Regions from separate parts of the Vibrio kasasachensis genome, predicted to be linked through region 1. Evidence: predicted binding sites of a transcription regulator. Region 1 holds the regulator's gene; the other holds the start of a gene.
The links. The regulator MetJ, encoded in region 1, represses methionine synthesis genes. The targets are predictions, from matches to a motif close to TTAGACNTNTANANGTCTAA.
Positions count from the first base shown of each region.

Region 2: a site for MetJ is predicted at 2,313-2,332, ahead of L4C38_RS09085 (MetQ/NlpA family ABC transporter substrate-binding protein). Genes of this name have one in related genera too.

Region 1 covers NZ_JAKJTB010000014.1:106,658-110,844, reverse strand. The annotation lists gene L4C38_RS12385 (bifunctional aspartate kinase/homoserine dehydrogenase II) at 1-708, opposite strand, end outside; gene L4C38_RS12380 (O-succinylhomoserine (thiol)-lyase) at 709-1,875, opposite strand; gene metJ (met regulon transcriptional regulator MetJ) at 2,097-2,414, shown strand; gene L4C38_RS12370 (malic enzyme-like NAD(P)-binding protein) at 2,546-3,820, opposite strand; gene rpmE (50S ribosomal protein L31) at 4,036-4,187, opposite strand, start outside.
Region 2 covers NZ_JAKJTB010000012.1:55,064-59,250, reverse strand. The annotation lists gene L4C38_RS09100 (ABC transporter permease) at 1-582, shown strand, start outside; gene L4C38_RS09095 (DUF3307 domain-containing protein) at 688-1,446, opposite strand; gene L4C38_RS09090 (hypothetical protein) at 1,439-2,089, opposite strand; gene L4C38_RS09085 (MetQ/NlpA family ABC transporter substrate-binding protein) at 2,362-3,165, shown strand; gene L4C38_RS09080 (glutathione S-transferase family protein) at 3,431-4,141, opposite strand.

The DNA of each region.
Region 1 (4,187 bases):
AGCAACAAGGCGAGGGTCGGCGCTGTAAACACCAGCGACATCACTCCAAATCGTCACTCTCGATACCTCAGCTAACGCACCAATGACGGTGGCTGAGTAATCTGAACCATTGCGGCCAAGTAGAACGGTTTGTCCTTGGCTATCTTGTGCCATAAAGCCCGTAATCACCACACGATGATGGCTGTGCTGAGTCAATATTTCTTTAAGTAATGGGTAAGATGCCCCTCGATCGACTTCCGGCTGAGTGCCAGATTCGGCACGTAAAAACGTTCGTGAATCTTGATCACGCGCAGGAAGATTATGTTGATTGAGAAGTGCGGCAAGTAAACGTGAAGACCAGCTTTCGCCACGCCCAAGAACGCAAGCCTGTTCGGCTTCAGTTAACGGCGCTTCTAGCTCACCCAATAATTTGAATTCGTCAGTGAGTTGTTCGAGTAGTTGTTCTTTTTCTTCACCGTCTAGTAGTTGTTCGATTAGATCAAATTGAAACTTTTTCAGCTCTTGCAGTGCTTCATGAGCGAGCCGACCATCTTTATGCAACCCATCAATAAACTCGATTAGGCGGTTAGTGGTTTTGCCTGCGGCTGAAACAACGATAAGGTCATCTTGTTTCGAATACTCCTTGAGAATATTAACTACACGGCGATAACACTCAGGGTCAGCCAAGCTGCTACCACCAAATTTATGCAGCTGTCTCTCAGCGCTCATTTAGTTTTCCTCCAATGCCAATTTAAAGGCTTGCTCAAGATCGGAAATTAGGTCTTGTACATCTTCCAAACCGATGGATAGACGCAGTAATTGCTGTGATATTCCCGCTTCTTCTAGAGCGGCTTCACCCATTGCTCGATGCGTCATGGATGCAGGGTGGCAAATCAAACTTTCAACACCACCCAAAGATTCAGCCAAAGAAAATAACTCAAGTGCGCCAACAAAGCTTTTTAGTTGTTCAAAATTGCCAGCAAACTCAAAACTCAGCATAGAACCAAAGCCGGATTGCTGTTTGGTGGCGATGCCATGACCAGGATGTTGAGGTAAGCTTGGATGGTAAATTGTGCCCACGCAGGCGTGGGATTTGAGATACTCGAGAATGTCGACTGAACTTTCTTCATGTACTCTCATTCGCGCTCCAAGAGTTCGTAAGCCGCGCAGAGTCATATAACTATCAAACGGTGTGCCGGTAGCACCAATGCAATTGCCCCACCATGCCAATTCTTCAGCGTGTTGTTCGGTTTTAGTGATCACCACGCCGCCAATCACATCAGAGTGACCGTTAATAAACTTTGTCGTGGAGTGAATAACAAAATCAGCGCCAAGTTCTAGCGGCTTTTGGAACACGGGTGTCAAAAAGGTATTGTCGACTGCCACTAATGCTTCGACTTGATGCGCTTGCTGGCAAACGTGTTCGATATCTACCACGCGTACCAATGGGTTAGATGGGGTTTCAATTAGTACTAGTTTGGGCTTTTGCGCCAACGCCTCTGTAAGGGCTTGTGGATCAGATTGATCAACAAACAATACCTTAAAATCTCCTTTCTGCGCACGAGTGTTAAATAGACGGTAGGTACCGCCATAGCAGTCATGCGGCGCGACAATTAAATCATCAGGTCCCAGAAAGGTGGTTACCCACAAGTTGAGGGCGGAGGTTCCACAGTTGGTAATGATCGCCCCTTTTCCACCTTCGAGCTCATACAGTGTTTGTTCCAACAAGCCACGATTTGGGTTGCCTGATCGGGTATAATCGTATTTTGGGACATCACCAAAAGCTGGGAAACCATAGTTGGTCGAAAGATAAATAGGTGGAACCACAGCATGGTGCTGGGTATCCGACTCGATGCCAGTGCGGACCGCGATAGTAGCAGGCTTGCGGGTGCTCATAAGTGTTTCCTTCCGAACAATAGTGACTTGTCAGTTTGAATGCGTTATATCTACACAATACTTGTTGATACAATACATTCACAATCCATTCACGCTACTTTACTGCTGTTAACTTAAGACGTCAACACATCCAGACGTCTATATGTCTTTGCTTGTAGCCTTAAAAGCCGCTAAAATTACACTTTGCATAAATTAATGACTAACAATAACGAAGGTGCGCAATGGCAGACTGGAATGGCGATTACATTAGCCCATATGCTGAACATGGAAAGAAGAGCGAACAAGTAAAGAAGATTACAGTTTCAATTCCATTGAAAGTATTAAAGGTATTAACTGATGAACGTACACGCCGTCAGATTAATAACTTACGCCATGCAACTAATAGTGAGTTACTGTGCGAAGCATTTTTACATGCTTATACAGGGCAACCACTGCCGACGGATGAAGATTTACGTAAAGATCGTCCTGATGATATTCCAACAGAAGCGAAGCAGTTGATGACCGATATGGGCATTGAATTTGAAGCGTTTGATGATTAATTGTTAGAAGCTGGAGCCTAGCACCAATCCAGCAGAAAACAAAAAACCGCAGATATTTGAGTCTGCGGTTTTTTGATCTGCTAATACTTAGGAATTGAAATGTATTGGCGTGAGAATTAAGTCGTATAACTCTATGCCATATAATTCTCAGGCATCTCGATTCGTGCCACACCAGAATCAACAGCTGCTTGCGCGACTGCCTTTGCTACTCTAGGCAGTAGGCGAGGGTCCATTGGTTTAGGAATAATGTATTCGTGACCAAATTCAAGCTTGTCAGCCCCAGCGGCAACGAGCACTTCAGCCGGTACTGGCTCTTTTGCTAATTGGCGGATGGCTTCAACCGCAGCCAGTTTCATCTCGTCATTAATCTCACTGGCGCGCACATCCAACGCCCCGCGGAAAATAAACGGAAAACAAAGCACGTTATTGACTTGGTTAGGGTAGTCGCTGCGACCTGTACCCATAATGAGGTCATCACGGACTTGATGAGCCAACTCAGGTTTTATTTCAGGATCAGGGTTAGAGCAAGCAAAGACAATCGGCTTATCTGCCATTAGCGTCAATGCCTGTTGTGGCATCAAGTTAGGTCCAGATACACCTAAGAAAATATCCGCGCCTTCAATCACATCTTCGAGTGTGCGCTTGTCGGTATTGTTGGCGAATAGCTTTTTATATTCATTAAGATCATCGCGTCGAGTATGAATAACCCCTTTGCGATCAAGCATGTAAATTTTCTCACGCATTGCGCCACATTTGATCAGCAATTCCATACATGCTACTGCCGCCGCTCCAGCGCCAAGGCACACGATAGTGGCCTCTTCTAGCTTCTTACCTTGCAGTTCAATGGCATTGAGCATGCCTGCTGCCGTGACAATTGCGGTGCCATGCTGGTCATCATGAAACACGGGTACATCGCAACGTTCAATCAGCTGTTTTTCAATCTCAAAACAGTCTGGTGCTTTGATATCTTCAAGGTTAATACCACCAAAGGTATCTGCGATATTCGCTACCGTATCAACAAACTCTTCAATTGTGCGGTGCTTTACTTCGATATCAATTGAATCAAGCCCTGCGAAGCGTTTGAACAGCAGTGACTTACCTTCCATGACAGGTTTTGATGCCAGAGGACCTAAATTACCCAAACCAAGAATAGCGGTACCGTTAGAAATAACCGCGACCATATTGCCTTTTGAGGTGTACTTATAAACATTGTCAGGATTTTGTGCGATTTCTCGCACTGGCTCCGCAACACCTGGGCTATAGGCTAGAGCAAGGTCTTTGGCTGTTTCTGCTGGTTTTGTTAGCTCGATAGAAATTTTTCCTGCGATAGGAAGGGCGTGGTAATCCAGAGCTTGCTGACGAAACAGTTCTTCGGCGGTCAATTCTTGTGTATGGTCATCTGACATAAGGGATGTTTCTCATTGTTGTTAATTGTTAAGCGGAAGTTATTTTAGTGGAAGCAAATCAAGCTGCATAGGTAAGATTGCGATTGATATTGTTATTATAGATATATTAATCGCTGATAAGACCAGTTTGCTCGCATTTTGGTAAAGGTTCCCCAAAAAACGGGTAATAAAAAAGGACGCCTGAGCGTCCTTTTAGAATCGGTCTAGAGAAGAAATTACTTCTTGCTAGTAGATAGAGCACCGAAACGCTTGTTGAAGCGATCAACACGGCCGCCTGTATCAACGATACGTTGCTTACCAGTGTAGAATGGGTGACATTTGTCACATACGTCTAGGTGGATAGAATCCTTAGCTAGAGTAGAGTTGA
Region 2 (4,187 bases), on a different contig from region 1:
GCGGTGTTTGTGCTAATCCTTCAACAAACCTTAGCGATGGCAGCAGGTTTGATGGGTGGCACTCAAAAACACGGTAGAGGTTACTGGAGCCAAGTTTCTGCAACCAAATTGGTTACCGTGCGCAGCTTAGTATTGGTTGGGATTTATTACATTCTTAGCATGTACTATTTTGGTGCCAGTTTTACTTTTCATGGCATAAACCAAATCGCTCATGCCTCCGAATTGCTAACCATGTTACTGCCATTTTTACTTTCATCTTGTGCGATAGGTATTTGGCTTGGCGCGATACTACCAAGACGTGAACTGGTCACCCTATTAGTATTAATCAGCTCGATGCCGTTGGTATTTAGTGCCGGATTTATCTGGCCAACTGAATCTATCCCTTCAGTGATCGTATGGTGTGCCAACCTATTCCCGAGTACCGCTGGTATCCAAGGCTTTTTAGCGTTGAACCAAATGGGCGCAAGTTGGCAGCAAGTAGCGCCACACTATACACAATTATGGCTTCAGGCTATTGGATGGCTCCTGATTGCAACGTGGACGATTCAAAGACAAACAAAACGTAGTGTAGTGAATGGTTGAAACGAACCATTACTTCGTATCGCAATATAAGAGCTAGAACAAACCAGCTATCTTACAGCTCACTGAGATTTAAGATGGCTGGTACATTAATCCGTGGCTTTTTGATCACTTAATTACCACATCTAAGCCAAGAGACAGTAAGGTCCCTATCATTGTTGTCACCACCACTGATAGCAACGAACCAATCAACACATACTCTGTCATACTACGGTCGTCTGATTTATTCAAATCACCAAATCTAAATATAGACTTAGCGGCCAATACAAAACCCACCGCGGCATAACTCCCCAAGAGCGTAAACGTCAATATTAACACTCGCTCTAAGTAACCGATCAGCTCGCCACCAGCGATAAGACCATTCGTGCTAGTATTATCCTCTGTTCCAGATATTGGATACTTTCTTAAGACGCTGCCAATGACAATTGAAGTTGGCTTGAGAATGAGCAAGTAGCCAAAAACCACCATAATACCATCCGAGAACTTCTCATGCTGCAGAACGGCGCTAATCGTCACACCCTCTGTTATATAAAAAGCGATAACCGCTAATACTGATACATGTAATGCTTGGTCAATAACAAAGTAGGCGAACTGATCACCATTCGATACCGTTACCTTCCACAGATCGATCACAAAATGGCTGACCACGACAATAGCGACGAGATAAGAAGTTAAGCGCCAATCAATGCCTAACGCTATCGCAGCAACGAGTATCGCGAGACCGTGTAAAAGTGAGTGTAAATATAATTCAGGTGAACGGTAAGTGCCCTTTTGCTTTGCATCTACCCATCGATTGGGTTGAAGGTAAAAATCACAAATAATGTGCATCAACAGGAATAATATTAGAACACCGATAAAATCAACCATGCTTTAAACCCGCAATTTGTTTTATGAATCGCCAATTTAGCTCACTGACTAGCGCCCAACCAGAAGCTTTAAGTGATTTGCTCACCGTTGCAGCAGCAACATCGAGTTTTTCTGCTAACTCATTAACCGACAAACCTTCATTTGTTCGAAGCATCGGAAGCATCACTTCACATTGACGTGAGGTTAATTCCGTTATTTGTCTATCGAGGTACTTAATGAGTAAGTCAAAGTATTCGGTGAGTTCGGTACGGTCAGCATTAAAAAATAACCGACTGCCTTTCATGGTTTTTAACCCTCGCCCAGAAAGTACAAAGGCTTCACCCATTGATTCAGCGACCAATTCACGCAGTTCAGTATTAGAAGCTATCGCAAAGCTAATGCGGCTATCAAACTCTTTTCCAAGTGCTTTAATGCCAATCCGATAAATGAGGGTGTATCTCAGAGCACATTCAATATCATGCACCACGGTCTGAAACTCATCACCACGTTCAATACTATGCGCATTTAATGGATTGCTGTTAGTGATCCACTTTTGAATATCTTTAATTCGTTGAAGTAGTTGTTCAAATTGTTCAGAAGTTAGTTTTGTCGAGTTGACAATATCGCCGCTGATCACTGCGATGGGTTTATAGTTAGGCTCCATATCAAAGCTCCTTTTCGAACGCAGGCTTTAATTTAGCCAATTGTGGCTAATAATGCAAATTTAGCTAATTATGGCTAATAAATCAAAACTAGCCGTTTAGAGCTAAACGATATAACGAGCTTGTCGTGACCTTAGTTTGCTGCGACTAAATTCTACCTAGCCATAACATCCATTTGACTTCACTTCTAACAAACCTATTGACCAAATTATGTTAATTGATAATATGGACGTCTAGACTTCCGATTGTCTTTTGTTATTTAAATGGAGTTATTATGAAAAGCTATAAACAATTCACAACGTCACTTGTGGCATTAGCACTCGTATTCGGCATAACAGGATGTGGAAAAAAAGACGAATCGGTGATTAAAATTGGCGCTACGGTTGGTCCACACGCACAAGTTGTAGAGGCAGTTGCCAAAGAAGCGGCAAAGCAAGGAATCAACATTCAAGTGGTTGAGTTCTCAGACTATATCACCCCTAACGCCGCGCTAAGCGATGGAAGCATCGACCTGAATAGCTACCAGCACCAGCCATTTCTCGACAATTTTAACGACAATCACAACAGTGAGTTAGTCTCTATTGGTCGTTCGATTTTGATGCGCATGGGTGTTTACTCGAACAAGTACACGACGCTTGATGCTCTCCCTGAGCATGCTCGAATTGCGATTCCAAACGATCCAACCAATGGTGGTCGTGGGCTATTACTGCTAGAAGACGCCGGATTGATTTCGTTGAAAGAAAACGTTGGCTTTAGTGCTTCTTTGAAAGATATTGTCACCAACCCAAAGAATATTCAATTTGTCGAAGTCGATGCAGCTCAACTGCCACGCACACTTGATGATGTAGATGCTGCGGCAATTACTATGAACTACGTCATGTCTTCTGGGCTAGATCCTAAGAAACAAGGTATTTACTTGGAGCCAAAAGACGCGCCTTTAGCCGTAATGGTTGTTGCCTCACGAGCTGAAGAGAAAAACAAAGAAGTATTTGAAAAAATTGTCTCGATTTATCACTCTCAAGAGATTAACGACTTCTTAAACACCACCTTCAAAGGCACCATAGAAGCGGCAAATTAAGCACACAATTTACCTTCAATTTGGTATTGCTAGTAAGTTCATTAATCATTGTGAACATTGGTTTTTCTTTACGCTGTTCACAGTAGTAAAAGACCAAATCTCTTTTTTCGCTTAAGTCAGCGCGAGAGATATAAGCTTCAAATGCTAGGATATCGAGAGTTCTAGACAGTTACCCAGAGTTAGGTCTCAAGTAGAATACGGATCTTACTCTGAGTAACTGTGCATCATCTAGGCAATGTCACTCTACTAACAACCGCGCTTTGTGTTAATCACAACACGAGCTAGATGATGCTGAGCAACCATTAGTTTTACACTCCGAGTCATCACCGTTCATTAAACTTGCGAGGTATGTGTTTTTTAAGTAAAAGCCGCTGAAAGTAGATACAAAATCTTGTGGTACCGTTTTGTCGGCAAGACCTGACTTTATAAGAGCAGCTTGCCACCTTTGAACTTTTGGAAACTGATTCAACATATCAAACCCAGATTGATCTTTAATTACTGCAGCACGGTGTAGCAATGGAAGCCATGCAATATCAACATTAGATATATAATCTCCTTTGAAAAATAGTGATTCACCGAGCTTACTTTCTGCTTTTTCGAATGCCTTGGAGAGGTTTGCTAAACGCGTTTCAAATGTCTCTTTATCTTTACTTCCCATGGTCCCACATTGTGGCATGTAGTGTTTACTAGCTTGATATGACCATGCACGGTCTAAGGCTTTTTGTTCAGGTGAAACCTCTTCAATCGGCGCATATTTGTCATCCAAATATTCCACAATTGCATCTGATTCAAACAATACTGTGTCATTTTCAGTAACCAACACGGGTACTTGACCGTTCGGAGATATATCTAGAAACCATTGTGGTTTGTTACTTAACTCTATGTATTCGATTTCAAATGGTACATTCTTCGTTACAAGCGCACCCATTACACGTTGCACAAATGGGCAATTTTTAAAGCTAATCAGTTTAATCATTGTCTTTTTCCAAATTGGTTTATCGTTCCTACTTACACCTAATAAG